DNA from 4 places in the Thalassolituus sp. UBA6592 genome. Region 3 is predicted to be linked to each of the others. Evidence: predicted binding sites of a transcription regulator. Region 3 holds the regulator's gene; each other region holds the start of a gene.
What was found. The regulator sigma-54, encoded in region 3, starts transcription at its own class of promoters, with help from an activator protein. The targets are predictions, from matches to a motif close to TGGCACNNNNNTTGCTNT.
Positions count from the first base shown of each region.

Region 1: the regulator sigma-54 is predicted to act here: its motif matches at 1,295-1,312, upstream of B2Z72_RS18405 (formate/nitrite transporter family protein).
Region 2: the regulator sigma-54 is predicted to act here: its motif matches at 2,419-2,436, upstream of nifH (nitrogenase iron protein).
Region 4: the regulator sigma-54 is predicted to act here: its motif matches at 5,587-5,604, upstream of B2Z72_RS09480 (flagellar basal body rod protein FlgF).

Region 1 is NZ_DJIO01000184.1:3,086-11,256, reverse strand. It holds gene B2Z72_RS18410 (nitrate regulatory protein) at 1-1,106, shown strand, start outside; gene B2Z72_RS18405 (formate/nitrite transporter family protein) at 1,517-2,323, shown strand; gene B2Z72_RS18400 (bifunctional protein-serine/threonine kinase/phosphatase) at 2,444-4,180, shown strand; gene B2Z72_RS18395 (class I SAM-dependent methyltransferase) at 4,195-4,986, opposite strand; gene ruvC (crossover junction endodeoxyribonuclease RuvC) at 5,075-5,590, opposite strand; gene B2Z72_RS18385 (protease complex subunit PrcB family protein) at 5,587-6,018, opposite strand; gene clpB (ATP-dependent chaperone ClpB) at 6,190-8,171, opposite strand, start outside.
Region 2 is NZ_DJIO01000028.1:3,111-11,281, reverse strand. It holds gene B2Z72_RS02410 (GGDEF domain-containing protein) at 1-691, shown strand, start outside; gene B2Z72_RS02405 (SIR2 family protein) at 704-1,558, opposite strand; gene nifH (nitrogenase iron protein) at 2,566-3,438, shown strand; gene nifD (nitrogenase molybdenum-iron protein alpha chain) at 3,576-5,054, shown strand; gene nifK (nitrogenase molybdenum-iron protein subunit beta) at 5,157-6,728, shown strand; gene nifT (putative nitrogen fixation protein NifT) at 7,147-7,368, shown strand; gene B2Z72_RS02380 (dinitrogenase iron-molybdenum cofactor N-terminal domain-containing protein) at 7,372-8,088, shown strand; gene B2Z72_RS02375 (hypothetical protein) at 8,138-8,171, shown strand, end outside.
Region 3 is NZ_DJIO01000146.1:21,896-30,066, reverse strand. It holds gene B2Z72_RS14590 (YhdP family protein) at 1-1,244, shown strand, start outside; gene B2Z72_RS14585 (carbon-nitrogen hydrolase family protein) at 1,241-2,047, shown strand; gene yjgA (ribosome biogenesis factor YjgA) at 2,081-2,593, opposite strand; gene mgtE (magnesium transporter) at 2,611-3,966, opposite strand; gene B2Z72_RS14570 (HPr family phosphocarrier protein) at 4,074-4,343, opposite strand; gene rapZ (RNase adapter RapZ) at 4,343-5,206, opposite strand; gene ptsN (PTS IIA-like nitrogen regulatory protein PtsN) at 5,229-5,687, opposite strand; gene hpf (ribosome hibernation-promoting factor, HPF/YfiA family) at 5,694-5,996, opposite strand; gene B2Z72_RS14550 (RNA polymerase factor sigma-54) at 6,065-7,549, opposite strand; gene lptB (LPS export ABC transporter ATP-binding protein) at 7,701-8,171, opposite strand, start outside.
Region 4 is NZ_DJIO01000100.1:1,785-9,955, forward strand. It holds gene flgB (flagellar basal body rod protein FlgB) at 140-538, shown strand; gene flgC (flagellar basal body rod protein FlgC) at 541-987, shown strand; gene B2Z72_RS09470 (flagellar hook assembly protein FlgD) at 1,000-1,788, shown strand; gene B2Z72_RS09475 (flagellar hook-basal body complex protein) at 1,817-5,449, shown strand; gene B2Z72_RS09480 (flagellar basal body rod protein FlgF) at 5,657-6,403, shown strand; gene flgG (flagellar basal-body rod protein FlgG) at 6,416-7,201, shown strand; gene B2Z72_RS09490 (flagellar basal body L-ring protein FlgH) at 7,213-7,899, shown strand; gene B2Z72_RS09495 (flagellar basal body P-ring protein FlgI) at 7,920-8,171, shown strand, end outside.

The DNA of each region.
Region 1 (8,171 bases), on a different contig from region 3:
GCCAGCGCTTCAGCACTCAGCGGGAAGAAGAGCTGCTTGCCTGTGTTCAGGCAGAAAACGAACTGCGCGAAGCGCTGAAGCAACTCAATATCAAAGATTGCTCTCCTTCTTCTTCACGCCTGTACAGTGCCATTGCCTTTGTTCTGCACTGTTTTGAAGAGATGCCAGCCCTGCGCGCGCAGATTACGGCAAATCAGCTGCAGGCTACGGAAAACACGCAACGCTATAACCGCCTGATCGCCGGTCTGCTCAACGTTATCTTTGAAGCGGCCGATATTTCCGGTGATCCGGATATTACCCGCGCACTGGTTGCCCTGTTTAACTTTGTGCAGGGTAAAGAATACGCTGGTCAGGAACGCGCCTGGGGGGTTATCGGTTTTACTGCCGGCACCTTCACCAACGATAACCGTGAACGCCTGAAAGCCTTACAGGATGCCCAGCAACGCTGCTTTGATATCTTCAGCGACTTCACTCAAACCATTACCGCCGCACAATGGCGCCAGCTGGAAAGCAGTGAAGCCGCAGGAGAGCTGGAACGGCTGCGACAGATGATTGCCCGCTTCACCTCAGGCGATACCCTGCCCACGGCCATCAGTGAAGTATGGTATGAAGTCGCGACCAACCGCATTGATGGCATGCAGGACATAGTCAACGAACTGGCCACCAACCTGCTCGCCCTGTGTCAGGAAAAAATTGTCCAGGCGGAGGAAGATCTGCGTCTGCACAGTGAACATATGAAAGAACTGGCGACCATCGAAGAACCGCCGATGTCATCCCTGTCGATGATTTCAGACTCTGGCGATCAGCCTACGGTCAACGTCACGCCGGGGGTTAATGTCAAACTTGCCCGTTCTATTTACGAGTTAGTCCAGGGTCAGGCTGAACGCCTGCAACGTATCAGTGATGAGCTGACAGAGGCGCGTCTGGCGCTGAACGAACGCAAAACCATTGAAAAAGCCAAAGGCATTCTGATGCAGTCCCAGGGGCTGGATGAAGATCAGGCCTATAAGCAACTGCGCCAGGCAGCCATGGATAACAACAAGCGTATTCTGGATGTCGCAGAGAACGTCATCAGCGTAGCGGAGATGCTGCAACTGAAAGGCTGAACACGGCCGCAATCAGCAATCAGCAATCAGCAAAAATTGACCATCTGATCAGCTGGCCCGTTATGCAGGCGTCAATGGCAAACTCCGCACCAGCGGAGTGCATAAAATCAGCAACATCAGTCAACAAACTGGGCGCATGGCATCCCGCATCAGCAGCAAAGCCTTAAAAAACGCTGCATTCTGAAAACTGGCACACGCGTTGCTATATTCAAATCAGTGAAATGGCAGCCAAAGGCGGCTGGCTGTTAACACGACCGAAAAGGACAATGGCGTCCATCGTTATCCCTGAATAAGGGGAGAGAACGGTGGGCGTTTTTTTTTGGCCGCGATTTGACCGGTACCGCCTGGGGGATGCCGGACATAAAAAACTCGCAGATACTTTTTACAATTCGAAAAAACAGGGGCTTACCATGTCTTATTTAATGCCATCCGAATTCGCCACCAAAATGGTCGATGCCGGTGAAGAAAAAATCTTTATGTCCACCAAGGACACTCTGATCCGTGCCTTTATGGCCGGTGCGATTCTTGGCCTGGCGGCGGTATTTGCTATTACCGTTGCAATGAAAAGTGGTTCTCCGATTCTGGGCGCCTGTCTGTTCCCGGTCGGTTTTATCATGCTGTACCTGATGAAATTTGACCTGCTGACCGGTGTATTTACTCTGGTACCCCTGGCATTAATCGACAAACGTTCCGGCTGTACTGTTGGCGGCCTGCTGCGTAACTGGGGTCTGGTCTTTATCGGCAATTTTGCCGGTGCACTGACCACCGCGTTTATGGTGTCTTTTATTCTGACTTACGGTTACAACACTGACGGCGGCGCACTGGCAGCCAAAGTTGCGACCATTGGTGAGTCCCGTACTCTGGGTTACGCATCTCATGGTGTTGACGGCTGGTTCACTATTTTCATCCGCGGCATGCTGTGCAACTGGATGGTTTCTATGGGTGTTGTTGGCGCCATGATTTCTACCTCCGCTACCGGTAAAATGGCTGCGATGTGGATGCCGGTTATGCTGTTCTTCTTCATGGGCTTCGAACACTCCATCGTAAACATGTTCCTGTTCCCATTTTCTATGATCATGGGTGGTGACTTCACTTTCATGCAGTACCTGGTATGGAATGAACTGCCAACTGCACTGGGCAACCTCGCTGGTGGTTTCCTGCTGGTTGGTCTGCCACTGTATTTCACTCACGTACGTGAGAACAAAGCTGCTAAGTAATTCTTAACAGCTTCCCCGCTCCACCTCAGGAAGACGGGACCCAAATAAACAACAAAGCCCCGGTTAATGCCGGGGCTTTGTCTTATACTCGCTTTATTTCAGATGTATTCAGGGACAGCTATGCAGACTCATCTGACAGTCTCCGTCGGTCAGGCCAGCGATAAGGGCGTTAAAGCCGTTAATCAGGATTTTTACGGTGTTCTGATTCCCGAAGATCATTTGCTGGCATCGAAAGGGATTGCTATTGCACTCGCCGATGGCATCAGCAGCAGCAGTGTCAGCCAGCTGGCCAGTTCGGCCGTGGTAAAGAGTTTTCTCGATGACTATTTCTGTACCTCTGAAGCCTGGTCGGTAAAAAAATCGGCACTGCAGGTACTGCTTGCCAGTAATTCCTGGCTCTATGCGCAAAGCCGCCGCAGTGAATTCCGCTCCGATATGAACCGCGGTTACGTCTGTACCTTTTCCGGCCTGATTATCAAATCATCCACCGCACATCTGTTTCATGTTGGCGATACCCGGGTTTACCGTATACAGGGCAACCGGCTGGAACAGCTGACCACAGACCACCGCTATTATGCTTCCGCAGAAAAAAGCTATCTGACCCGCGCCATGGGCATGGAGCAGCAGCTGGATCTGGATTATCAGTCACTGACCGTACAAGCCGGTGATACCTTTATTCTCGCCACCGATGGCATTTACGAATTCGTTAATGCGCAGCGGATAACGGAAATTATTGCAAGCAATGCAACCGATCTGCAAAGCGCAGCAGAAGAAATACTGCAGGCGGCAATGGACAACGCCAGTGACGACAACCTGACCATTCAGATTATCCGTATCGACAATACGCCGGCCGCTAATACCGATGATATTCACCAACAGTTAACTGAACTCCCCTTCCCTCCGGAACTTAACCCGCGCGACGAATTTGATGGTTACCGCATCCTGCGGAAAGTGCATTCAAGCCCACGCAGTCATGTTTATGCTGCACAGGACATCGACAGCGGCGAGCAGGTTATTATCAAAACGCCATCCGGTGAACTGCGCGACAACACGGCTTATCTTGAACGTTTTTTAATGGAAGAGTGGATCGCCCGCCGCATCGACAGCGCCCACGTACTGAAACCGGTCAAAAATAAACGTAAACCGAATTACCTGTACGTTGCCACCGAATTTATTGAAGGCATCACACTTGCTCAGTGGATGCGTGATAACCCGCGCCCACAACTGGACGAGGTGCGCAATATTATTGAGCAGACCGCAGCCGGTCTGCGGGCCTTTCATCGTCTGGAAATGCTGCATCAGGACCTGAAGCCTGACAACATCATGATCGACAAAAACGGTACGGTGAAAATCATTGATTTTGGTTCGGTACGGGTGGCTGGTATTCTGGAAATCGATACGCCGGTTGAGCGCCTGGAGCTGTTGGGCACCGCGCAATATTCCGCACCTGAGTATTTTTTAGGTGTCAGCGGCACGCCGGCTTCCGACGTATTCGCGCTGGGGGTGATCACTTATCAGATGCTGACCGGCAGACTGCCTTACGGCACAGCGGTATCCAAAGCACGAACAGCAAAAGCGCAAAACCGCCTGAGCTACCCCCCCATTCACTTTATCGATGAAGCAACGGAAATTCCGCACTGGGTGGATATGGCGATTAAAAAATCGCTCACGCCCGAACCGCATAAACGCTATCAGGAACCGTCTGAGTTTATGTATGACCTCAGCCACCCGAACAAGCAGTTTCTGCGGCTGGCGAAAGAACCTCTGCTGCAGCGTAATCCGGTGCAGTTCTGGCAAGGGGTATCTTTGTTGCTGGCGATTGCTGTGGTGGTCTTGCTGTACCGGGATTTGAGTTAATTTCAGATCCGGGCTCAGGCCTTGCGCCAGGCAAGGTCCATCCCCAGCGGTGGATTAGCCTGCGCGTGCTCCAGGTCCGCACAGACATTGCCTATGTTGTAAGGCAGCTCCTTAAAATGCTCCAGTACCAGCCCGTGCTTAATCGCAGCAGTAAACAAATCCGACAGCGGGTGCTGAAACCAGTAGTTTTCTTTGGCCTGATATTTCTGCCCGGTAAAATAATCCAGGCCAGCGTCATCCCGGTAAGGTTCACGGTTAAAATAGGATGCCTGTAAATAAGAAGGCTCTCCTTCTTCGTACATATTCAGCACCGGATGAATCTCTTCCATCAGAAGCACCCCACCCGGTTTTATTAGTGATGCGCAGATACGTATAAACTCATCCAGATCCGGCATCCAGTTAATAACACCAACGGTAATCATAGCCACATCGAATTGATGCAGCCATTTCTCCGGCAATTCATAAATATTGGACTGGATGTATTCAACATCATGGTGACCAGCCAGAGCCGCCAGTTTTTCAGCCTGCGCTATAAAAGACGGGGCACCATCAATACCGAGACAGAAACCTGCGCCTTTATTTTTAACCGATAATAAGTCACGACCATTATTGCAGCAGATCTGCACCACGGATTTTCCGGCGGGTGAATAACTGTCCACCAGCGCATTAAAATCGTCGTTTAAATTATTGTAATCCAGCTGCTGCACCGCCTGTTCGAGTTGCGGGTTAACTGCCGCATGGTAAGGCGCCGCTTCATCCCATGAAGCCAGATTATTGCGGGTATAAAACTCGTCAGAATCTTCCATAATGCTTCCTGCTAAAAACACACCCAAAAGCACATCCCAAAAAACCGAACAACACAGCAAAAGAGCAAATAATGGTGAGCTCAGATAATTATCGCATACGCCCGCGCGTTACACCTTTAACGCCGGCCTTCGCCACCAGACTGGCACTGGTATGCGCATGGCAAATGGCAATGGCCAGAGCATCGGCGGCATCGGCCTGGGGTTTGCCCGGTAATTTGAGCATGTATTGCACCATATGCTGTACCTGCTCTTTATCGGCGCCACCCTTACCCACGACCGCCTGTTTGATGGTCCGCGGCGCATATTCCGCCACCGGTAAGCCATGGTTAACTGCGGCCAGAATCGCCACCCCCCGGGCCTGCCCGAGCTTTAATGCGGAGTCGGCATTTTTGCCCATAAACACCTGTTCAATGGCAAATTCCTGTGGCTGATAGGTTTCGATCAGCTCGGTAACGCCATCGAAAATTTTCTTAAGCCGCGCCGGCAGCTCGCCTTCCCCGGTACGGATACAACCACTGACGATGTACTCGGTTTTCTGGCCAATACGGCGGATCACACCGAAGCCGGTCAGTCGCGAACCCGGGTCAATACCCAGAATAATCATTGTGCCGCAGAGTCCGGATACAGCCCGGTATCATCCAGCGGTGTCAGCATGATTTCTGAACCATTTATTTCATGGCGTACCGTCACCTGCTGCCAGTCTTTCGGCAGAATGACCTGAGCACAGGGCTGAGTAATCATCTGCGCATAAACAAGGCCCGCCTGGGGTTTGGTTTCGCGGTAAATAAATTCATATTCACCACTGTCTTCCTGCTGACCGACAATCTGTACGCCGTAGCCGGTAGACGGACGATCACCAAGCGCAATGGTCAGGGTGCCGTAGCGCACACTGACACCCACTGGCGCAGCACAGTGATTCATACTGCTCATAGGCAAGGTGTTTTCCTGCACTGCCACTGTGGTACAGGCAGGCAGCGCCAGCACAGCACTGACACACAATGCCGCCCGGGCAGCCGATCGAAAGCCTGACATAAATAACTCCAACTATCGTATGTGCCGAGTATACCCCAGCCAGAAACAGGGCGTATAACCATGTATTTGATGGCGCAGATAAAAATAAACCCCGCCCGGGTTACCGGGCGGGGTTTGTTCTCTGGCCAGAGCCAGTTTCTGCGTGAGGCTTCTGCCCCTTATTATCAGGTCTTAGTTGCTGTTAAAGACCAGATGATCACCATCCACATCCGCGACGATGGTACTGCCCGGCATAAATTTGCCCGACAGAATATCCTGTGCCAGCGGGTTTTCGATCCATTGCTGAATCGCCCGTTTCAGCGGACGTGCGCCATACACAGGATCATAGCCCACATCCACCAGCTTACTGACGGCCGCATCAGAGAGTTCCAGTGACAGGTCACGTTCTTTCAGGCGACCACGCAGCAGATCCAGCTGGATATCGGCAATGCCACGGATCTGATCTTTCTGCAGTGGATGGAAGACCACGGCTTCATCAATCCGGTTGATAAATTCCGGACGGAAATGAGAACCAACAATTTCCATCACAGCTTCACGCATCATTTCGTAGCTGCTTTCATCATCGCCTGCCAGGGTCTGGATAACATCTGAACCCAGGTTGGAGGTCATGACCAGTACGCAGTTTTTAAAGTCTACTTTCCGGCCCTGTCCGTCGGTCAGCTGACCGTCATCCAGTACCTGCAGCAGGATGTTAAACACATCCGGGTGCGCTTTTTCCACCTCATCCAGCAGAATCACCGAATAAGGTTTGCGGCGTACCGCTTCGGTCAGCAGACCACCCTCTTCATAACCAACGTAACCCGGAGGTGCACCGATTAAACGGGCCACGGAATGCTTCTCCATGTACTCCGACATATCAATGCGCACCATGGCGTCTTTACTGTCGAACAGGAACGTTGCCAGCGCTTTACACAGCTCGGTTTTACCCACACCGGTTGGCCCTAAGAACAGGAAAGACCCGTTCGGACGGTTCGGATCGGATAAGCCCGCCCGTGAGCGGCGCACCGCATTGGATACGGCTTTAATGGCCTGATCCTGACCAACCACCTGATTGTGCAGAACCTCTTCCATGCGCAGCAGTTTGTCGCGCTCGCCTTCCAGCATTTTGCTTACTGGCACACCGGTCCACTTGGACACGACTTCGGCAATTTCATCTTCGGTCACTTTGTTACGCAGCAAGGTGAATTCCTGCGTGCCGGAAGTTTCCGCTTCATTAGCCGAGGCCAGCTGTTTTTCCAGTTCCGGAATACGGCCATACTGCAGCTCAGACATTTTCTGCAGATCACCGGCACGGCGTGCTGCTTCCAGTTCAAGCTTGGCCTGCTCCAGCTCTTCTTTCGATTTGCTGGCGCCTTCCAGTAAGGCTTTTTCTTTCTTCCACACTTCTTCAAGTTCAACGTAGGCGTGACCGGCTTTGTTAATCTCTTCATTGAGATCACTCAGACGTTTTTTCGCTGCTTCGTCTTTTTCTTTGCGCAGTGCTTCACGTTCAATTTTCAGCTGAATCAGACGACGTTCCAGCTTATCCATTTCCTGCGGTTTGGAATCGATTTCCATACGGATCACAGATGCCGCTTCGTCCACCAGGTCGATGGCTTTGTCCGGCAGGCGGCGATCGGTAATGTAGCGCTGAGACAATTTAGCCGCAGCGATAATCGCACTGTCAGTGATCTGCACGCCATGGTGTACTTCGTAGCGTTCTTTCAGACCACGCAGGATGGCGATGGAATCTTCCACGCTCGGTTCATCAACAATGACTTTCTGGAAACGACGTTCCAGCGCGGCGTCTTTCTCAATGAATTCGCGATACTCATCCAGTGTGGTTGCGCCCACACAGTGCAGTTCACCACGGGCCAGTGCCGGTTTCAGCATATTGCCGGCGTCCATCGCACCTTCGCCTTTACCTGCGCCCACCATGGTGTGCAGCTCATCGATAAACAGCACGATATTACCTTCGGCTTTGGACACGTCTTTCAGCACCGCTTTCAGACGCTCTTCAAATTCGCCGCGGTATTTGGCACCGGCCAGCAGAGAACCCATATCCAGCGACAGAATACGTTTGTTCTTCAGATTTTCCGGCACTTCACCATTGATAATACGCTGCGCCAGACCTTCCACCACGGCGGTTTTACCCACCCCAGGCGGTCCGATCA
Region 2 (8,171 bases), on a different contig from region 3:
CACAATCAGCGGTCGTCCGGTCAGTATTGTGGACCGCTACCAGGTTTCATTTATCATCGCTGCTCTGATCGGTGTGTTTCTGCTGCTTTTCTCCTTTCTGATCTACCGTAATCTGTTAATTCACAATATCCGTAAGCACAGCATGCTGCTGGCTAATACGGATAGCCTGACCGGTTTAAATAACCGGCGTGTGATACTGCCATTGATCAATAAAGAAATAGCGCGCTGCAATCGCTTTCACAACAGTGCCTGTCTGTTAATGGCGGACGTCGATCATTTTAAATCCGTGAACGATGATTATGGCCACCTGACTGGCGATAAAGTGTTGATTGACATTGCACAGGTTCTGCAGGAGTCGCTGCGTGCAGCAGATACCATTGCCCGCTGGGGTGGGGAGGAGTTTATTATCCTGACCCCAAATACCGATGCGGAAAGCGGCAGGGAAGTCGCTGAAAAACTGCGCGTTGGCATCGAGCAGATTCAGCATCCTCATGGTAAGTGGGTGACCATCAGCTTTGGTGTTGCCGCTTATGCTGAAGGGGAGAGTTTTAACAGCTGGGTGAATCGCGCTGACTCTGCGCTGTATCAGGCCAAGAAAAATGGCAGGAACCGGGTAGTCGTCGCCAGTGATGAACAACTGACTCTGATGAAGGGAATTCCGGATCCTGCCATAAACTCTGAAGACAGATAATCTTCTGTCTGATCAGACTGCTTCTGCTGCCAGACTTTCTTCCATCAGATCCTGCCAGCTGGCATCAACGATGGTCAGATTTTTCTTTTTACAATAACGGATTTCTTTGTCGGTCGGATCGGGTAACAGTACCCAGCCCGCCGGACTGCCAGCGGCATAAATAATATCGCTCAGCACCATGCGTTCGGTATCACGCAGCATACGCAGACCGCAGAACAGGTACTGTTTACCTTTGCGGTATTCCTTCAGAAAGCCGGGAATGGCAAAACCGCCCATCAGCTCTGTAATGTAATCCACGTAGTCCGCATCAGAAGCAATGTAGTTCGCTTCCGGTTTAGGGGAACCAACCGGTTTGAATAACACGGGCAGAGATGTATCGACGTTCTGCTGGGTTATTTCACGATATTCACCGCTGTAATACTGATATATCCGGAAACGGAAGTCGGTACCCGCAATGCGTGCGACACCAACAATCAGTGTATGTGGACGATCAGAATAGAAATCCTGTAGCTGGGTGTCACGATTGATATCGATGACATAAGGAAGGTTCATGCCGGCGATCCATTGATGGAACGCTGATGAGGTCCACTGCTTTTCACCATAAGTCGTATTCAGGAAGCGCTCGATGAATTTACGTCCCTTTTTGTTCTCCAGGTTCATTGCTGCACGAGGGAATTCATACATCAGACGGGGAGCCATTGGCTTACCATCGTTCATCGCCAGAATCAGGCTGTCGCTGTCTGCCGGAATCGGGGCACCGGACGCTTTATCCGTAACACCGCTGAGGGTGTCTGCTCCCAGGTAAGGAACGATCTGTCCACTGCGGATTCCTTCTTTCAGTGTGTCCAACAGTTCTGCACTGCCCATAATGAGTACCTCTCTGCATAGCTTAATTGTTGTAGGCATGTCGTAAGCATGTTGTAAGAAGAGTTACCTTCAAGAACCAAGCCAGCTATTCACTGCTCATTTGTGCTGTAAGCGTCTCCTTACTGTGTGTCGCAAATACCACACACCCCGACTTAAACTGATGAAATATCGATATTTTTTAAAATACCAGAGTAATCGAGTTGGATAGTTCAATTGCCGCGCTCATTCTTCCGGGACTGAAGCAGAAGGCACATAACAGGTGTTTTGTCGTATTTACTGCAATCTTAATCCGCCTCATTGTACAGAGGGTGCTGTTGATTTCAGGAAAAGCAGGCTGCGTCTTGTGTTCAGTTGTTAAATGGCTTTAGTGGCCATTATTTTCTATGGTTTCCTGTAAGAACTATCTCTTTATTATGTATTCCTGCCTTATTTATTTCTGCGGTAATTCTTCCGGATTTAATTACCCCCTCTTAAGTATGCTTATTCAGCTGTTCATTTATCAGCGCGAGTGAGTGTCAGTCAGATACGCCATCCGGCAATATGAAGGTTTTACTGAGAATGCACAGCCGAGTATTTTGTTGAAGATCTGCCTGGCACGGTACTTATTGATCGATGTTGCTCTGGCAGAAAAAAAATGATCTGAAGAGACTGCGTAACGATAAAAGAGAGGCTTATATTTTCGTCTGGCGCTGTCATAGCAAACCGACACAAACAACGACACAAACAACGACAATGCCCCGCGTTTTGTTGTTGGTAGTAAGACATATCCCCCTTCTTTGTAGGGTAAGAAACCCTACACTTTCTCAGTGTAAAAAACAAAAACCTATATAAAACAGCAAGTTAAACATCGATCTGGCGGCTGGCATAAGGCGTGCAGAAGCTGGTGTGTGATGCGGACAAATGTGCTCCCCGTTCAGATGTCTGCCTTCCGCTGCCTCTGGTAGCAACGTTTGTTGAAAGATCAGAGGCAAAGGTCCTCGCCTGGAAAAATTATAGGAGATACAACTATGGCTATGCGTCAATGCGCCATTTATGGCAAAGGCGGTATCGGTAAGTCCACTACCACCCAGAACCTGGTTGCTGCTCTGGCAGAATCCGGTAAAAAAGTAATGATCGTGGGTTGTGACCCAAAAGCAGACTCAACCCGTCTGATCCTGCACTCAAAAGCTCAGAACACCATCATGGAAATGGCTGCTGAAGCCGGCACCGTGGAAGATCTGGAACTGGAAGATGTACTGAAAGCCGGTTACGGCGATATCCGTTGTGTTGAATCCGGTGGTCCAGAGCCAGGCGTAGGTTGCGCTGGTCGTGGTGTTATCACCGCCATTAACTTCCTGGAAGAAGAAGGCGCATACGAAGACGATCTGGATTTCGTATTCTACGACGTACTGGGTGACGTTGTGTGTGGTGGTTTCGCGATGCCTATCCGTGAAAACAAAGCACAGGAAATTTACATCGTATGTTCCGGTGAAATGATGGCTATGTACGCAGCCAACAACATTTCCAAAGGTATTGTGAAATACGCAAACTCCGGCGGTGTTCGTCTGGCGGGTCTGATCTGTAACTCTCGTAACACTGACCGTGAAGACGAGCTGATCATGGCTCTGGCTGCCAAACTGGGCACTCAGATGATCCACTTCGTTCCACGTGACAACGTGGTACAGCGTGCAGAAATCCGTCGTATGACAGTAATCGAATACGATCCTTCTGCTAACCAGGCTGACGAATACCGTCAACTGGCTTCAAAAATTGTTGCCAACGAAAAGTTTGTGATTCCAACGCCTATCACTATGGATGAGCTGGAAGAGCTGCTGATGGAATTCGGCATCATGGACGAAGAAGACATGAGCATTGTAGGTAAAACTGCAGCTGAAGAATAAGCCTGGCTTATTCGCTTGGCAGGCATCAGTGCTCTGCACTGATTCCTGTTGATCGGGATGGCGCAGATTAGCGCCATCGGAACCCGGGATGAATATTCATCCGGTCTGTTACCCGTTAATAATTAAGGAGGCCCATCATGGCCATGTCACGTGATGAAGTTGAATCTTTGATTCAGGAAGTGCTTGAGGTTTACCCTGAAAAAGCTCAGAAAAACCGCGCCAAGCACCTGACGCCAAACGATCCTGAACTGGAACAATCCAAGAAGTGTATTACTTCTAACAAAAAATCCCTGCCGGGTGTAATGACCATCCGTGGTTGTGCATACGCAGGTTCTAAAGGTGTGGTATGGGGTCCTATTAAGGACATGATCCATATTTCACACGGTCCTGTAGGTTGCGGCCAATACAGCCGTGCCGGTCGTCGTAACTATTACATTGGTACCACAGGTGTGAACACCTTCGTTACCATGAACTTTACGTCTGACTTCCAGGAAAAAGACATCGTATTCGGTGGTGATAAAAAACTCGCCAAACTGATCGACGAAATCGAAACTCTGTTCCCGCTGAATAAAGGTATTTCTATTCAGTCCGAGTGTCCGATTGGTCTGATCGGTGATGACATCGAAGCCGTTGCCAAACAGAAAGGTGCTGAGCACAGCAAAACTATTGTGCCTGTACGCTGTGAAGGTTTCCGCGGTGTTTCTCAGTCTCTGGGTCACCACATTGCCAACGATGCGGTACGTGACTGGACTCTGGGCGCCCGTGACGATGACAACAGCTTCGAAACAACGCCTTATGACGTAGCCATCATTGGTGACTACAACATCGGTGGTGACGCATGGTCTTCCCGTATCCTGCTGGAAGAAATGGGTCTGCGTGTTGTTGCACAGTGGTCTGGTGACGGTTCTATTGCTGAAATGGAACTGACGCCAAAAGTGAAACTGAACCTGGTTCACTGCTACCGCTCTATGAACTACATTTCCCGTCACATGGAAGAGAAGTACAAAATTCCATGGATGGAATACAACTTCTTTGGTCCAACCAAGACCATCGAATCCCTGCGCAAAATTGCTGCACAGTTTGACGAATCTATTCAACAGAAATGTGAAGAAGTTATTGCCAAATATCAGCCAGAGTGGGAAGCGGTTGTTGCTAAATACCGTCCTCGTCTGGAAGGCAAACGCGTCATGCTGTACATCGGTGGTCTGCGTCCACGCCACGTAATCGGCGCTTATGAAGACCTGGGTATGGAAGTGGTTGGTACCGGTTATGAATTCGGTCACAACGATGACTATGACCGTACTCTGAAAGAAATGGGTGATTCTACTCTGCTGTATGACGATGTGACTGGCTACGAATTCGAAGAATTCGTTAAGAAAGTTAAGCCAGATCTGATCGGCTCCGGCATTAAAGAGAAATACATCTTCCAGAAAATGGGTGTGCCTTTCCGTCAAATGCACTCCTGGGATTATTCCGGTCCTTACCATGGCTTTGATGGCTTCGCTATCTTCGCCAAAGATATGGATATGACCCTGAACAATCCATGCTGGAAAGTACTGACTGCACCGTGGAAAAAAGCAGCAGCGGAAGCTGATGCCGTGGCAGCTTCTGCCTGATCCCTGGTGTTGAAGGTTAGCGGGTACGCATAACGCGTATCCGTTTAAAAAATCCCATTTACCCGCCAGACCACAGATTCGTGGCGCGGGAGGAGGACTATCATGAGTCAGCAAGTTGATAACATCAAGCCAAGCTATCCCCTGTTCCGTGAAGACGAATACAAAGATATGCTGGCTAAGAAAAAAGCCGATTTCGAAGAAGCACACCCGCAGGACAAAATTGATGAAACATTCCTGTGGACCACTTCTGAAGAATACAAAGAACTGAACTTCCAGCGTGAAGCTCTGACCGTTAACCCAGCCAAAGCCTGCCAGCCTCTCGGTGCGGTACTGTGCTCCCTGGGTTTCGAAAAAACCATGCCATACGTGCACGGTTCACAGGGCTGTGTTGCTTACTTCCGTACTTACTTCAACCGTCACTTCAAAGAGCCGATCGCCTGTGTATCCGACTCTATGACTGAAGACGCTGCGGTATTCGGTGGTCAGCAGAACATGAAAGACGGTCTGGAAAACTGTAAAGCCATTTACAAGCCAGACATGATCGCTGTGTCTACTACCTGTATGGCCGAAGTTATTGGTGACGACCTTAACGCCTTCATCAACAACTCCAAAAAAGAAGGTCATGTACCTGAAGAGTTCCCGACTCCGTTCGCTCACACTCCAAGCTTTGTTGGCAGCCACGTAACTGGCTGGGACAACATGTTTGAAGGTATTGCGCGCTACTTCACTCTGAACCACATGGAAGACAAAGAAGTAGGTAAGAGCGGCAAACTTAACCTGGTTCCTGGCTTTGAAACCTACCTGGGCAACTACCGCGTAATCAAACGCATGATGAAAGAAATGGACGTTGATTTCACCATGCTGTCTGATCCGGAAGAAGTTCTGGATACTCCGGCTGACGGTCAGTTCCGCATGTACGCAGGCGGTACTACTCAGGATGAAGTGAAAGAAGCGCCAAACGCTCTGAACACTATCATGCTGCAACCGAACCAGCTGGTTAAAACCACCAAGTTCGTTAAAAACACCTGGAACCACGCGGTACCGGATCTGAAAATTCCTATGGGTCTGAGCTGGACTGATGAATTCCTGATGAAAGTCAGCGAAATCACCGGCAAGCCAATCGCCGCAAGTCTGGAAAAAGAACGTGGTCGTCTGGTTGACATGATGACTGACTCCCACACCTGGCTGCATGGTAAAAAATTCGCTCTGTGGGGCGATCCTGACTATGTAGAAGGTATGGTTAAGTTCCTGCTCGAACTGGGCTGCGAGCCAACTCACATCCTGTGCAACAACGCTAACAAGCGTTGGAAGAAAATGATGGATGCGATGCTGGCTGAATACCCACAAGGTGCAGACTGTGAAGTTCACATCGGTAAAGACCTGTGGCACATGCGTTCCCTGGTATTCACCAACAAGCCGGACTTCATGATCGGTAATTCTTACGGCAAATTCATTCAGCGTGACACCCTTTACAAAGGTAAAGAGTTCGAAGTTCCGCTGATCCGTATTGGCTTCCCGATCTTCGACCGTCACCACCTACATCGTCAAACCACCCTGGGTTACGAAGGTGCCATGCAGATCCTCACTACTCTGGTGAACTCTGTTCTGGAACGCCTCGACGAAGAGACCCGTGGTATGCAGACTACGGACTATAACTACGACTTAGTACGCTAAGGTCGTTCCGGACTGGCTGCGTTGTCAGGGCGGTGTTGGAAATTATTTCGGAATGCTCATTTAGGTTAACTAAACTCCGCTTCCTCAATAATTTCCGCCTTGCCCTGACGGCCTCGCCGACGTCCGGGTGCGTTAATGAATATTTCATTCACGCAGTTTAGTTTGTAGGGTGCGCACTGCGCACCAGGTTTTTAGGTCGCGCACTGCGCACCAGATGCAAAGCGAAATACCAGTCAGGCAATGTGATCCAGAGCCTGATCCGGTATCCGGACCCGTCCAGTCGTTCCACAAGATGTGGCTGGCGGGTTTGACCATTTTTAGAGAATTGTTTTTGACCCCTGAAGGTCATGCATAAAAAGAATTTTCCACCGGCTGAAAGTAATTATTCAGCGGTAAATTATTACTTGTGGAGAGCGTCATGCCTAACGTTATGCTGCGTGAAAACGACAAGGGCGAGCTGACCCTGTACGTACCCAAAAAAGACCAGGAAGATGTTATCTCGTCGATTGAATTCGACAGTGCTGATGCCTGGGGTGGCGAACTGACTCTCCCTGACGGTTCCAGTTTTATTATCGACAAGCTGCCGGGTAAACCGGATCTGCCGATTACTGTACGCGCTAAGCGTGGAGCGGAGGCCTGAGCCATGGTACCGCGGCACGATCTCACAGATCAGGTCGCACTACGGATCGGCATGGCGTCACGCCAGCTGGACGGCGTTGATCTGTCTGACTGGATGGCGATTCTGATCCGTGCCGTGGGCTTGCCTCTGAGCCCTCAGCGTCTTGGCCGGTTGCGCCTGAATCGTCTGCGTCAGGCCAGCAAAGGTCAGTTCGACCGCTTTTCTGATGACCAGCTGCGCTCTGTCATCGCTTTACTGCGCGGACACGGTGTCGACATCCGCCAGTCTGTTCCTGCCCCCCAGGCCTTCGATGCCAGCGATATGCCGGGTTCAATCCGCATCGCCTGTGCTTCCAATCGTGGCGATCGCATTGATGGCCCTTTCGGTACCTGTGAACGCTTTCTAATTTATCAGGTATCGGCGCAGGAAATGCGTCTGATCGATGTGCGTGAAGTCCCGGATCTGAATAGCAGTGACGATAAACATCTGGCGCGCGCCAATATGATCTGTGATTGCCATGTGCTGTGTGCATTAACCATAGGCGGTACCGCCGCGGCCAAGACCGTTCGGGTCGGGCTGCATCCGGTAAAGACCGGTGTGCCAAGAGCTGCCCCGGAATTAATGCGGGAATTTCAGCAGGTGTTAGAAACAACACCACCACCCTGGCTGATGAAAATTATGGAAGCTTCGGCGCGGGAATCCTGGAGCAGGAAGCAAACGTATTCACAGGAATTGCAGTAAACCTTTCAATAATTCAAGCAGTACCCGATACGGGTGCCCGGAGTCCGATATGATTGCGCAGGAACAGTTACAGTCAATGATCA
Region 3 (8,171 bases):
CTGCTCAGTCCGGGCCGGTGCGAATGATCAATATTGCACTTGATGACGTTAATCTGTGGGGAACGCCCTCCGGCCCGGCGACGGTTATTGCCAATCAGCGCTGGAACGAGTGGACCTTCGATTTCAACAGCGAGCTGATCAAAGGTAAGGCCACTCTTTATCCGGACAACAGTCCGATTGATCTGAACCTCGATTACATCCATTTCCCACCGCAAGCTGAGGAACCACAGTCGCTGGCGGAGCTGGATGATGAACAGCGCGCAGCTGAAGGCGGAACGTCATCCCAGGCAGATTTCAGTCCGGAAGATCCGCTGCAGGATATGATGCCGGCGGATATTCCGGCATTTAACATGGTTCTGACGGAGCTCTACATTGGCACCCGTAACTTCGGGCGCTGGCAGCTGGAAGCCAGACCTCAGGACAAAGGCACCGTCTTTCATGTCATCGACAGTGATACCAAGGGGCTGAAAGTAAAAGGTGACGTGTATTGGGATCACACAGCGGATGGCCATAAAACCCGGCTGGATGTGCTCAACCTGACCAGTAAGGATCTGGGTGCAATACAGCGCGCCTTCCGTCAGGAGGCGGTGATCGAAGGCAATGATATGAATGCCTCGCTGCAGATGAGCTGGGACGGTTCACCCATGGCGTTCAATACGCCGACACTGAATGGCCTGGCCAGCCTGCGCATCCGCAATGGCAGCATGGCGGCAGAAGGCACCGGTGCGCTGAAAGCCTTCGGTGCCCTTAACTTCAATGCCATTTCCCGCCGTCTGATGCTCGATTTCTCTGATATCTATCAGGAGGGCGTGGCGTTTGACGTTTTCCGCGGCAAAGCCAAAATTGAAAATGGTCTGCTGACGCTGACCGAGCCTCTGAGTATGGACGGTACCGGCGGTACTTTTCTGACCTCAGGCAGTACCAATCTGGTGGATGAAACCCTGGATATGAAGATGGTAGTTACCTTCCCGGTCTCCAGCACATTGCCGATTGTGGCGTTGCTGGCGGGTCTGGCACCGCCGGTGGCGGCCTCCATCTATGTCACGGAAAAGCTGATCGGTGATGAACTGGCGCGCTTCACCAGCGCCCGCTATAACCTTACCGGTACCTGGCAGCAGCCGGATCTGAAAATTGATAAAGCCTTCAACAATACCATTGACGGCAAAAAAGAGAAGCGCGGTATCTGGCGCCGGGTAATGAGTGTTCTGGATGTCTTTAATCTGATGGAGGACGATGACGAATGAGTCAGGTAGCCGTAGTACAGATGAACAGTCAGGCCGATGTGCTTTACAACATGGGTGAAGCCCGGTTGATGGTGCGTGAAGCTGCAGAATGCGGAGCGCAGCTGGTGCTGTTACCCGAGATGTTTCTGACCCTCGACGGCAGCCAGTTTCAGGCTCTGGCCGACGATGATGGCTGGGTGAAACAGTTATCGCAGTGGGCGCGTGAATTTGGTATCTGGCTGGTGGCCGGTGCGGTGCCGCAGAATTCCCCTGACGGAGATCCGCGGGTGCGTTCTGCGTGTCTGGTGTTCGACCATCGCGGTCATCAGGTTGCGCGCTACGATAAAATTCATTTGTTTGATGTGGATGTGGGCGACACTCAGGGCAGCTATAAAGAATCCAGACGCTTTGCGCCGGGCAATGAGCTGGTGGTTATCGACAGTCCGGTGGGCAAGCTGGGGTTGAGTATCTGCTTTGACGTGCGTTTCCCGGAACAGTATCAGGCATTAACCGCGGCCGGTGCAGAAGTCCTGCTGGTGCCTGCGGCGTTCACCCATAAAACCGGTCAGGTGCACTGGCAGACGCTGCTGACTGCCCGGGCGGTGGAGAATCAGTGCTATATCGTTGCTGCAGACCAGTGTGGCTGGCACGATGACAAGCGCCAGACCTGGGGACATTCCTGCGTCATCGATCCCTGGGGAAAAGTGCTGACCATGGCGGGCGAAGAACCCGGTGTCAGCCTGGCGGATATTGATCTGCAGCGATTGCAGGAAATCCGCCGGGCTATGCCGCTGAATCACGTGGCGTTAAATACAGCGGAGTGATGTGCAGAAGTGGGGCTGCGGGCGCCGTGGCGCTCAGTCAGCCATGACTTCGCGGATCAGCTGAAACAGCTTCTTGTAGTTACTGCCAGGTTTTGGCGGTTCACTGCTCATTTCTTTACTGGCGTTACGTACCAGGTTGCGCAGTTGCTGGCGATCAACATGCGGATATTCCTCAATAAAGTCATTGAGGCCGTTGTTGTCGTTAATCAGGCGGGTACGCCACATTTCCTGCTGACGGATCAGGCGACCAAAGACTTCGCTCGACGGGTCCATCAGATCCAGCGCATGTTGAATGGCATCGACATCTTCTTCGCGCATCAGCTTGCCAATGTACTGCAGGTGACGGCGTTTGGCTTCATTCTGCTTCAGACGCTGGCTTTCTTTCAGGGCGCTGCGCAGATTCTCTGAAATCGGCAGCTCAGCCCATTTGGCCGGTGTCATTTCGCTCAGCTCTTTGCCCATGACTTTCAGGCGTTCAGCATCACGTTTCAGTTCAGACTTACTGACATATTCGATGTCGTCGTCTTCGTATTGATCATCTTTCATAGTATTTGGTATTCGGTTCACAGATAGAACAGGGTCGCTAACCCGAGGAAGGAGAGGAATCCTACCACATCTGTGACGGTAGTCAGAACCACGCTGCCAGCAAGGGCAGGATCAATTCCCCGTGCTTTCAGCAGCAGAGGCAGGCCAGCGCCGGCCACAGCGGCAACCAGCAGGTTGATGACAATGGCGGCGGCAATGATCAGGGCGATCTGCGGGTCCCTGAACCAGACAAAGGTGATGATGGCGATAACCACCGCCCACAGCACACCATTGATGGCGGCGACAATGATTTCCCGGTTAAACAGCCAGCGGAAGTTACTGCCGCTGAGGTGTCCCAGTGCCTGGCCACGGATCACCAGGGTCAGTACCTGACTGCCGGCAATACCGCCCATACTGGCAACAATCGGCATCAGTACAGCCAGTGCGACAACTTTTTCGATGGTTTCGTCGAACATGCCGATCACGGCGGAGGCTGCCAGCGCGGTCAGCAGGTTAATACCCAGCCATACCGCACGGCGGCGACTGGTTTTCAGGGCCGGAGCGAAGGTGTCTTCTTCGTCGTCCAGACCGGCCATACTCATCAGTGAGTGGTCCGCAGTTTCGCGGATAACGTCAACCACGTCATCGATGGTGATCCGGCCAACCAGCACGCCATCGTCGTCGACAACCGGAGCGGATACCAGATCGTGGCGCTCGAACAGTTTGGCAACGTCGCTGTCATGCATGGTGGCAGGAATGATTTTGGCGTCTGTACTCATCACTTCCCGCACGGTCTGATGCGGGTCACTGACCAGCAGTTTGCTGATGGCCAGGGTACCGATAAATTCGTTGTTACGGCTGACGACCAGCAGGTTATCCGTCATGGCGGGCAGGGATTTGTGGCGGCGCAGATAGCGCAGCACCACATCCAGAGTGATGTCCGGACGGATGGTGATGGTGTCGGTGTTCATCAGACCACCGGCACTGTCCTCGGCATAACCCAGTACTGACTCGAGGCGATCCCGGTCCTGCTGGTCCATGGACTCCAGAACTTCCTGGGTCACACGTTCCGGCAGCGCCTGCAGCATATCGGCGACGTCATCGGTGTCGAGCTCGGAGGCGATATCGGCGACTTCTTCGGCGCTCATATCGCTCAGGAAGTGACCCTGCAGCTCTTCACTCAGATTCTGCAGTACTTCACCTTCCAGTTCCTTGTCGACCATCTCCCACAGAATCTTACGCGCCTTAGGCGGTGAGGATTCAATCAGGTGGGCAATATCAACCGGCGCCAGACCCGAGTTCAGGATACGGCGGACCTGCGTCATCGCGCCGCTCTCAAGAGCTGCGTTAAGACTGTGCAGTTTTGTCCGGGCGCGTTCGCTTTGCTCTGCCATCGTACCTTGTTCCGGGGCGGGTTATATGAACTGAGAGTGTATCCGGGTCAGACAACAGATACCATGAAACTACTCGCAAGAATGCGTGTAATTAATTGTTTTAAAACCTATTCTTCCTCGTCGAAGCGGCGGTTGATGAGATCGGTGATGGCTTCCGCCGCAGCCTCCGCATCGTTACCTTCGGCGTGCAGTTCCAGAACGGTACCTTTACTGGCGGCCAGCATCATCACCGCCATGATGCTTTTACCGTCAACCATACGCTCCGGATAGCCGACTTTTACCTGACTGGAAAAGGCCGAGGCAGTCGACACCAGTTTGGCGGCAGCCCGGGCATGCAGGCCCAGTTTATTGATAATGGTCAGCTGGGTTTTAATCATCAGGACTCCTGGTTGCTCAGCTCGCGGTGGCGGATCTGCACATTGCTGTACAGATCAGCGAATTCCTCTTTCAATCGCTCGGCGACATAAACGGATCTGTGTTGGCCACCGGTGCAGCCGATGGCGATGGTCATATAACTGCGGTTTGCCTCGATAAAGGCCGGCAGCCAGCGACGGATGAAACCGGCAATATCGTCTTTCATCAGCGCCACCTGTGGCTCGTTGCCAAGAAATTCAATCACTGGCTGTTCCAGCCCTGTGTGTGCACGCAGGCCCGGGTCCCAATAGGGATTCGGCAGGTTGCGCACATCAAAAACATAATCGGCATCGATGGGAATACCGTGTTTGAAGCCGAAGGATTCAAACAGAATGGCGATATCGTTGCTGGATTTGTCTGCGACCCGCATTTTGATCTGACTGCGCAGCTCGTGTACCGACATATTGGTAGTATCGAGGGTCAGATCCGCCAGATTGGCGATGGGGTCGAGCAGTTCTTTTTCCTGATCAATGGCTTCCGCCAGCGACAGGTGTGGGCTGGTCAGTGGGTGCTTACGCCGGGTGGAGCTGAAGCGCTGCAGCAGAACTTCTTCGCTGGCATCCAGATAGATGACATCCAGGCGGTATTCATCATTGGGCAGCTGGTGCAGGATTTCGTCGATGTTATCGAAGGCGTGAAGCAGGTTGCGGGCGTCGATACTGACGGCCACCCGGGACAGCTTTTCTTCACTTTCGGTCTGGGTGACCAGAGTCGGAAGCATGGAGATGGGCAGGTTATCTATACAATAAAAGCCCTGATCCTCGAGCACGTGCAGTGCGCTGGATTTACCTGATCCTGAACGTCCACTGATGACTACCAGGCGCATCGGTTATCTCCATATCCCTGGGTTAAGCGCTGGCGAGCGCCCGTTGATAGAGGTATTTAGCGTCCGGGGCATTGCGCAGGGCTTCCCGGTAACCCGCTTCGCTGAAGTTTCTGGCCAGCATGGCCAGTACTTTTAAATGTTCTTCGGTGGCTTCTTCCGGCACTAACAGAGCAAAAACCAGATCGACCGGTTTCTGATCGATGGCGTCGTAGTCCACAGGTTCGGCCAGGCGCAACAGAATGCCGATGGCCTGAGTGCACTGGCGCAGACGGCAATGGGGAATGGCAATGCCTTCCCCAATGCCGGTGCTGCCCAACCGCTCGCGGCTGAGCAGGCTGTCGAAAATATCGTCGGCTGAGCAGTCACTGAGCTGCTCGGCAACAAAGCCAGACAGAAACTCCAGCAGTTTTTTCTTGCTGGAGACTTCTACATTAATTAATGCGCGTTCTGGCGTAAGAATGTCGCCGATACTCAGTTCCATAAAAAATCAGCCCTGACCTTTCTGACGTGCTACCAGTTTTTCTTTGTGTTTAAGAAGCTGACGATCCAGCTTTTCTACCATCTGATCAATGGCGGCGTACATATCGTCGCCTTCTGCACTGGCGTTCAGATCTGTGCCACTGGCGTGGACGGTTGCTTCTGCTGTCATGCGCCCTTTCACCACAGTGAGAGTAACCTGACCATTGGTGATGTTGTCGAAGTGGCGGGTCAGCTTCGACATCTTGTCGTCGACATGACTCTGCAGGGCTTCGGTAATTTCTACATGGTGACCGCTGATATTGATCTTCATTTCCAGGCTCCTTGTGTGCTGGTTCTGTTTTTTACTATTTAATCAGCTTCAGGATTAAATTCAGTGTTCTAAATCAGCTGTTTACGTTCATTTGAAGGTGGAATCAACATAGCTTCACGGTACTTGGCTACGGTGCGTCGTGCAACCTGAATACCGCGTTCTCCAAGCATAGTTGCGATTTTGTTATCACTGAGTGGTTTACGGGCATTTTCTTCTGAAATCAGCTTTTTGATCATGGCGCGGATAGCAGTGGACGAGCATTCGCCGCCGCCATCTGTGCTGACATGACTGGAGAAAAAGTACTTGAGTTCAAAAATACCACGCGGGGTGTGCATGTATTTCTGTGTGGTCACACGGGAAATCGTCGATTCGTGCATGCCAACCGCTTCGGCAATATCGTGCAGCACCAGAGGTTTCATCGCTTCTTCACCTTCTTCGAAGAAGTCGATCTGATACTCAACAATTTTGGTGGCCACTTTCAGCAGGGTTTCATTGCGGCTTTGCAGACTTTTGATAAACCAGCGCGCTTCCTGCAGGTGATCACGCAGGAAAGCATTATCTGTGCTGTTGTCTGAACGACGCACCAGTGCAGCGTAATCCGCATTCACCCGCAGTTTGGGTGCGATGTCGGGGTTCAGTTCGACCCGCCATTCATCGCGCACATTACGCACGATCACATCCGGCACAACGTATTCTGCCTGTTCACCACTGACGCCGGCACCGGGTTTCGGGTTCAGTTCTTTAATCAGGCACAGTACAGATTTCAGATCATCTTCGCGCAGACGGGTCTTGCGCATCAGGGTCTGGTAATCGCGGCTGCCGAGTAATTCGATGTAGTCACTGATTACCAGCCGGGCTTCTTTCAGCCATTCGGTTTCCGGTGCCAGCTGCGCCAGTTGCAGCAACAGGCATTCACGCAGATCGCGGGCAAAAACACCGGCCGGATCAAACTGCTGCAGGCGATGCAGGACGGCCAGAACTTCTTCTTCTTCGATTTCCAGTTCCGGGTCCATGCTTTCCACCACATCTTCAATGGTGGTGTGCAGGTAACCATCGTCGTCCACGCCATCAATCAGCATGGTGGCGATTTCGCGGTCAGCGTCGGACATTGGTGTCAGGTTAAGCTGCCACTCGAGGTGATCCTGCAGATTTTCAGTGGAGGCGTGGCGGGAATCGTAATCGAAGTCGTCGTCGATGGCGTTGCTGTTGCCGGAAGAAACACCGGCTGTTGCCTGATAGGTATCGTCCCACTGGCTGTCTACCGGCAGATCGTCCGGCAGTTGTTCCTGGGACCATTGTTCGTCCAGTTCCGGAGTATCGGAATCGTCTTTGGAAGTAACTTCTGTTTTGCTCTCGGACACCTCCATAGAGGAGTGATCCGCTGTATCGTCACCCTCGTGCTCTTCCATTTCCAGCATAGGATTGGCGTCCAGTGCCTCCTGAATCTCCTGCTGGAGGTCAAGGGTAGAGAGCTGCAGCAGACGGATTGCCTGCTGTAACTGAGGGGTCATGGTCAGTTGCTGACCCATCTTTAACTGAAGAGACGCTTTCATAGAGTTCAGTACTTACCCATAGTCGGCACAATCTGTGCATTATACGCCAAGGCCGGGAACCCACAACCTGATTTGTTGGTCACTTCAGGTTGGGCCAGTCCCACTGCACAGGAGTATCCTCCTGCGTATCTGAATCCATTCGCTGCTCTGATCAGAGGCGGAAGTCCTCCCCCAGATACACTTTACGTACCTGTTCGCTGGCGAGTACTTCGTCGGCATTTCCTTCTGCAATAATGTGACCGCCACCGACGATGTAAGCTTTTTCACAGATGGCGAGGGTTTCCCGCACATTGTGGTCGGTAATCAGTACACCAATTCCGCGCGCTTTCAGCTGACGGATAATGTCCATGATGTCAGCTACGGAAATTGGGTCAACCCCGGCGAAAGGCTCATCGAGCAAAATAAAGGACGGTTCGGCGGCCAGAGCGCGGGCAATTTCCACCCGCCGGCGTTCGCCGCCGGACAGGGCCATGCCCAGACTGTCGCGGATATGCTGGATGTTGAACTCGTCGAGCAGGCCTTCCAGACGCTCCAGACGCTGTTTGCGGTTGAGGTCTTTGCGGGTTTCCAGAATGGCCAGTATGTTGTCTGACACACTGAGCTTGCGGAAGATGGAAGCTTC
Region 4 (8,171 bases), on a different contig from region 3:
GCCGCCGGCAGGAAATGGCTTGCCGCTTTGCCTCTCAGTGCTCTTTGAAAAATCTCTAAGTCATTGAAATATAATGAAAAATAAATTTGGCACAGGCATTGCTCAAGAGTGCTTATAGTCACAGATTGAGAATTGGATTATGGCCGCTATCAACTTCAGCAACGCTCTTGGTGTTCACGATTCAGCTTTGCAGCTGCGTGCCGCACGGGCAGAAATCCTGGCCAACAACCTGGCAAACTCCGACACCCCGGGATTTAAAGCCCGCGATATTAACTTCCAGGCAATTCTGGCCGGTGAAACCGCAGCGACTTCCGGCATCGGCATGAACCGTACCCAGAAGGGGCATCTGGAAGGCCGTCGTCAGGTAGATGAAGACCTGCTGTACCGTAATCCAAGCCAGCCATCCATTGATGGCAACACGGTAGATTCTCAGATTGAACAGGCGTTGTTTACCCGTAACACGCTCAACTACAACGCCAGCTTTGAATTTCTCAGCAGTAAATTCAAAGGCATGAAAGGTGCCATCCGCGGAGAATAATTATGTCGCTGAATAATGTTTTTGATATTGCCGGCTCCGGGATGAATGCGCAGTCCATTCGCATCAACACCACCGCCAGTAACATTGCCAACGCCGAAAGCGCTTCCAGTTCCATTGATGAGACCTACCGCGCACGCAAGCCATGGTTCTCTGTGATGGAGAAAACCTTTATGGAAGTGAATGCTAAAAATCAGTTTGAAACCGTGGAGAACGGTATCGGTGCTGGTGTTCAGGTGGACGGTATTGTGGAAAAAGACGCGCCGCTGAAAGCGCGCTTCCAGCCGGATCATCCGATGGCGAATGAAGACGGCTACGTTTACTACCCCAACGTGAATATCGTGGAAGAGATGACCGACATGATGTCGTCATCACGCAGCTACCAGATGAACGTTGAAGTGCTGAAGACCGCAAAACAGATGATGCAGCGTACGCTGACTCTGGGACAGTAAGGGAGGCCGGCCATGTCAATTAATGAAGTCAGTAACAACGGTGCAATTCTGGATCAGTACCGTACGCCGGAAAAAACCACTGAGCCAAAAGACAACGAACTGGGCCGTGATGCGTTTCTTGAGCTGATGGTTGCACAGCTGAATAACCAGAATCCGCTGGAACCAACTGACAACCAGGCATTCGTTGCTCAGCTGGCGCAGTTCTCCTCAGTTGAGGGAATTGACAAGCTCAACACCACAGCAGAAACCATGATGTCGAATTTCTCTTCGACCTCGGCGTTGCAGGCCTCCAGTCTGGTGGGTCAGTCGGTCATTGTTGCAGGTAACGATACTGGCCTGTTGCTGGGCAATGGGGTGGTCAGTGGTTACACCGAGCTGCAGCAGAGTGCGGCGGATATCAAATTAACCATCGAAGATGAGAACGGCCAGGTGCTGGAGCAGTTCTCTTTGGGTAACCATATTTCCGGACCTATGTCGGTTCGCTGGGATGGTCTCAACCTGATGGTCGACGGCAAGATTCAGGACATTGATATGGATAGCCTGAACCGCCAGGAATATTACGTCAACGAGGACGGCGAACAGGTACTGGACGATTACGGTAATCCGATTCCGGTTCCTTACCCACCGGGTGAGTACGTATTCCGCGTCAGTGGCATGGTGGGTGGTCAGTCAGAAGAACTGGGTATGCAAATGAGCTCAACGGTGGACAGCGTGACCATGAACAATGGCAGCGTCACCCTCAACCTGGCCGGTGGCCAGACAGCATCTCTCAGTGAAATTAAACAGATTTTGGATGAGTAGTCCCGGTCGGGCAACGGAGTAACAGAACATGGCTTTTAATATTGGGTTAAGTGGTATCCGTGCGGCCTCAACTGATCTTGAGGTGACCGGTAACAACATCGCCAACGCCAGTACAGTTGGCTTTAAAGAATCACGTACAGAGTTTTCTGACGTTTACACCACCACCCTGCTGGGTACCGGTTCTAAACCGGTTGGCAGTGGTGTGATGGTGGATGATGTCAGCCAGAAATTCAGTCAGGGTAATATCAGTGGTACTGAACGTGCGCTGGATATGGCAATTGACGGTAACGGCTATTTTATTCTGGATGACAACGGTTCGGTGTCTTACACCCGGGCCGGGATGTTCTCGCTGGATAAAGACGGCTATGTCGTGGCCAATAATGGTTCCCGATTACAGGGCTACGCGGCTAATGGCAATGGTGTGGTAAATGGCGTGCTGGACGACTTACAGATTCAGGTCTCCAACCAGCCACCACGCTTGACCAATATGGTCAGCTCTATCCTGAACCTGGACGCCAGTCAGCTGGTGCTGCAGGAACAGGGGCTGCAGCTGGTGTCTAATGGTTTGGTCGTGGGTGCCGCTGATTCAGGTATCCTGAATTCCACCACCACCGTACTGTCGGCCGTTGGCCAACCGACGACGGCTGGGATTCCGGCACAACTCGGTTTTGCTGGTGGTGCTGGCTTCACGGTGGCGGATGTTGGTACGGCAGGTACCGCAGGCACTGAAACCATCGATGTGGATCTTGGCGACGGCAACGGTCTGCAGACCATCACCATGCCAGTGATTCCGGCGGGTTCAACCCCGGCGCAGGTGATTACCGCCATTCAACAGGCGTTTGATTCTACTCTGGGCTCACAACAGCTGACTGCGTCCATTGGTGGTGCCGGTCAGTTGGTAGTGGAGCGCGCCGGTTATGCCGCCACCGATGGTTCCAGTTTTACTGTCGCTAACACAGCCACATGGGATGCCTTGTTTGGCGCCGCCGGGGCGGTGACTGCAGGTACTCAGGGTTCCCGCCTGTTTATTGGTTCTACTGCGTTAACCGCGGACTTCACCAGTGTTCCGGGAACCTCGACCACAACCCGTACCACGGCAACGCCACCGCTGAATATTGTCTCCAGTGATCCGGGTACATACGCCCAGCTGACGGCAACCAATCTGTATGGTGCTCTGGATATCAGCACAGGTACCGGTAACGTGCTGGCTTTCACTATTGCCACCGAAACCGGCGCCACTTATCCGATTAATCTGTCCGAAGCAGCCTGGCAGGGGGCGCCTCCGGGGTCTGGCTATGGCACGCTGAGCATTGCCGATCTGGTCGCGCAGATTAATACCCAGATTACTGCCACCGCCGGTGCCGGTAACGAAGAAGTTCTGGCCGTGAATAATGCCGGTCTGGTGGAATTCCAGGTACAGCCACCGGCAACTCAGGGTGACTATTTACAGATTGCCGATAACTCCGTGTCGTCCATCAACTACTCATTGGATAACCTCGGCTTCCTGCTGGGTAACCGCTTTGACGGTGGTACTGAGCCGGTACAGGCCAACAATGAATTCCAGCTGGAAGTGACCAGTACCACAGGCCAGGGTGGTGGTCCGTTCACCATTACCATACCACCGGCTAACTATGCGTCGCTGGATGATCTGGCCGTTGCTATTCAACAGCAGATTGATATCTACATCGGTGCCAGTGGTATTGCTGGCAAAGTCACCGTGGATGCGGTGGGCGGACAGCTGGTATTTACCAACAATAATGTGGGTGCTGGCGAAGGCATTTCCATTACACCGACCATTGCTGAACCTCAGGCAGTTGCTGCGCTGGGCTTTGACAGCATGTTCGTGGTCACCGGCCAGGATAACATTGACCGCTCCAACAGCTTCCGTATCAACCTGACCGTGCCGGCACCAGACAGCGATAATCGCAGCGGTTCTGTACTGATCTCGCTGGATGAGGAATTCCGTTCTGTACAGCAGCTGGCAGCGTCCATTAACCGCCAACTTAACAGCCAGGATGCGGATGGTTACATTGGTGTGCGTGCAATGGCTGTGGAAGTTGAGCCAAGAACAACACCACCACAATACCAGCTGGAATTGCGTGCCACCGAGGAAGGTGAAGCGTCCATTATCAGTATTTCCAACGTTACGGCATCGGGTCCTGATATTACCGAAGCAGAACTTTATGCATTGCTGCAGGCGGATCCAACCGACGGTACTCTGCTGACCACAGGTATCCGTGGCGTGAACAACCAGTACCCGGAACAGAGCGTGGTGCTGACCAACCCGGAAGGTGAAGAAACCGAAATTATTATTCCGGAAAATGCAGAAGCCAACGAAGTTGTTGCGCTGTTTAACCAGCAGCCGGGCGTTACAGCATCGGCGCTGACCACTATGACAATTCCGCTATCGAGCTATAACAGCCCTGGCAATAATATGCGCCTGCAGCTGAACGGTCAGGATCTTGAGTCCACATCTCTGGCGGATCTGGCCGACGAGATTAACTCGCTGCGCAGCACCACGCTGCCAGGTTTTGAGGCGTCCATTAATTCCGCTGGCGATCTGGTGGTTACCAACGAAATCGGCCGTGATATCAAGCTGGCAATCAGCAGCCCGGTGGTAACGGATTCACTGGTAGTACAGGGCGCTGACGGCACAGGACCTGTGGTTCTGGGCGGTTCTTCCAGTGCGGCAGAAGCGGCTGCTGTCGGTGGTGTCGTAACCTTTATTCTTAATGAAGATTACACCCTGAGCCAGCCAAGCCCGGCGATTTCTGGTCTGTTTGGTGCGCTGACAGAAGATGAATTTACCCCGTACACACTGAATGCCTTCGATCCGGACGATCAGGATACCTACAACCACGCAACCTCGATGACGATTTACGACAGTCTGGGTAACTCCCACATCATGACTCAGTATTTTGTTAAAGAGCCACGCGATCCGAACCGTCCGAATGAGGAAAATATCTGGGCCATGTACGTTCAGATCGACGGCAACGACGTTGGCGATCCGGATCCGACGCTGCCATTCCCACAGAACCTGGAGCCAACGGCTGCGCGCTATGAGCTGTTCTTTAATCAGGATGGTTCATTTGATCCGATTGCTACCGGTGATATTTACGTCACTAACTGGGACCCACTGGATGCCCGTGGTAATCCGACCGGCGCTCTGTCTTCTGTGAACGTACTGGAAGGTGGTCTGCCGCTGTCTGAGCCGCCAAATAATTCCAACTTCCAGATTAATCTGGATGGCTCAACCCAGCATGCCGGCGAGTTCGATGTGAACGATCAGAACCAGAACGGTTATGCCACCGGTCGTCTGACCGGGCTGGAAATTGACCAGGACGGTATTATCTTTGCCCGCTTTACCAACGGTCAGGCAGAGGTTCTTGGGCAGGTGGCATTGGCCAACTTCCGTAATGACGAAGGCCTGACGCCATTAGGTGATACAGCCTGGGCAGAGTCTTTCGAGTCCGGTACGCCAACTATCGGGTCACCCCGTACGGCATCGTTTGGTCAGATTCAGTCGGCAGCACTGGAGGATTCCAACGTCGATCTGTCCGAGCAGCTGGTGGGGCTGATTATTGCTCAGCGTAACTTCCAGGCCAGTGCCAAAACCATTGAAACAACCGACCAGGTAACCCAGACCATTCTGAATATCTGACGTCTGATCTTTACCTTACCGTCAGCGGCAAGTCTCTTCCCTTTCAGCGGGAAGCGGCTGCCGCTTTTTCCTCATTTATTCTCTCTTTTTTTCCGGATTTCTCTTTAACTTGTTGAAAAACAAGATAATTCATTACTTGGCACAGGCCATGCAATCCTACAGTCAACGAGGCGGAATTCCGCCGTTGATGATTATGGGGTTCCAACGATGGACAGAGCGTTATACATCTCAATGTCCGGGGCAAAGCAGAATACGCTGGGCCAGGCTGCACTATCCAATAACCTGGCCAATGCCAGCACACCGGGCTTCCGTTCCGACTACACCCAAAGCCGTTCCATGGGCGTTTACGGCGACTATTATCCGACCCGCGCCTATGCCATGACCGAACGTCCGGCCAGTGATCTGCGCGAAGGACCATTAATGGAAACCGGACGCGATATGGACGTGGCGATTGCCGGTGAAGGCTGGTTTGCTGTGGTTGGTCCGGATGGACAGGAAGCTTATACCCGTGCTGGCGAACTCAGTGTGGCGCCGGATGGACGCCTGATGAATGCCTCCGGTCTGCAGCTGATCGGTGACGGTGGTCCGGTGGTATTACCCGAATTCGAAAAAATTGATATCAGCCGTGCCGGTATTGTTTCCATTCAGCCGACCGGCGATGTACCTGCTGGCATTGCTGAACCGGTACAGCTGAAACTGGTTAACCCGGATCCACAGGATCTGGAAAAAGGCGAAGATGGCCTGTTCCGTTTCCGTGATCCGAATCAAGGACCTGCCGTCGCTGAACCTCAGGTATCGTTAATTAACGGTTTTGTTGAAGGCAGTAACGTCAATGCGGTCAGCGAATTAACCGGACTGATCGCACTTAACCGTCAGTATGAAATGCAGGTCAAGCTGATGAAACGGGTGGATGAAAATGCCGCCACCACCACACAACTGCTGTCTGCACAGTAAGGAGTATTTATTATGATGCCAGCACTCTGGGTCAGTAAAACCGGACTGGAAGCACAGGACCTTGCTTTAACGACAGTGTCGAATAACCTGGCCAACGTCTCTACCACCGGCTTTAAAAAAGACCGGGCTGTGTTTGAAGATCTGTTGTATCAGGTTCAGCGCCAGCCAGGTGCTAATTCATCGGCTGATACCCGTTTACCGTCTGGTCTGCAGTTGGGTACTGGTGTGCGCACTGCAGGCACCCAAAAAATATTCACCACGGGATCACTGGAATTAACAGATCAGCCGCTGGATATGGCCATTAACGGACGCGGTTTTTTTCAGATTACTATGCCGGACGGCACCATTAATTACACCCGTGACGGCACCTTCCATATTAATAACGAAGGCGTGGTAGTTAACGTGAACGGCTATCCTCTCGAGCCACAGATAACCATTCCGGAACAGACTAACAATTTGACGATTTCTAAAGATGGTATTGTTCAGGCCACCATGTTTGGTGATCCGACACCGCAGGAACTGGGGCAGATTGAAACGGCCGACTTTATTAACCCTGCAGGTCTGATGGCCACCGGCGGAAACCTGTTCCAGGAAACAGCGGCCAGTGGTGCGCCGGTGGTTGGTGTTCCCAGTGAAGATGGCTTTGGTACCTTAGAGCAAGGCGCACTGGAAAACTCCAACGTGGAAGTGGTGGAAGAGCTGGTGAAAATGATCACCGTGCAACGCGCTTATGAAATGAACTCCAAGGTCGTGTCAGCCGCAGATGGCATGCTGCAATTCCTGACGCAGAACGTATAGGAGGCGGGCTTATGTTACGCACATCGTTTTGTTTATTGGTTATGGTGCTCGGGCTTTCTGCCTGTACCTCAGTGCCACTGGAAAAAGATGTATATCCTGACGATCCTGCCTATTCGCCGGTGTCAGCACAAAGTCTTCAGCCGCCACCCACTGTCGATGGTTCGCTGTTTCAGGCAAGCTACAGTATGGGCCTGTTCACTGACCAGCAGGCGCGCCGTTCCGGTGACATTATTACGGTGATTTTTGACGAGCAGTATCAGTCGTCAAAGTCGGCGGAAACAACAGCAGACAAGTCTTCCGCTTCCACCAGTGAAGTGAACAGCATGATGGGCATGGTACCTGGCTGGAAGAATATTGGCTTTGGTGTAGACACCAATGCGGACCGCCAGTTTTCGGGCAAGGGTGAGGCTGACCGTTCCAATAGTCTGAGTGGTCAGATCAGTGTATCGGTGGCAGAAATTCTGCCTAACGGCATCTTACGTATCCGTGGCGAAAAATGGCTGACGCTGAGTGAAGGGGATGAATACATCCGCATTACCGGATTGATTCGTCCACAGGACATTACGCCGGATAATACGGTGTCATCCAGCAAGGTTGCAGATGCCCGGATTTCATTTGGTGGTCGTGGAAATCTGAATAACTCCACCAAGCAGGGTTGGTTTGACCGCATTATTAATTCACCCTGGTGGCCGATGTAATCCCCGGGCAGGAGCAGATCATGAAGAAATCAATGACGGCTGGTTATGTTGTACTTAGCGCTTTGCTGAGTCTGCTCACGCTGTTTTCTGCAACGGTCAATGCTGAACGTATCAAAGACATCAGCAGTATTTCCGGTGTGCGTACCAACCAGCTGATCGGTTATGGTCTGGTGGTTGGTCTGGATGGTACCGGTGATAAAGCGCCGTTTACCAATCAGACCTTCCGCAACATGATGAGTGAATTTGGTATTACGATTCCCGCCGGCGAAGAC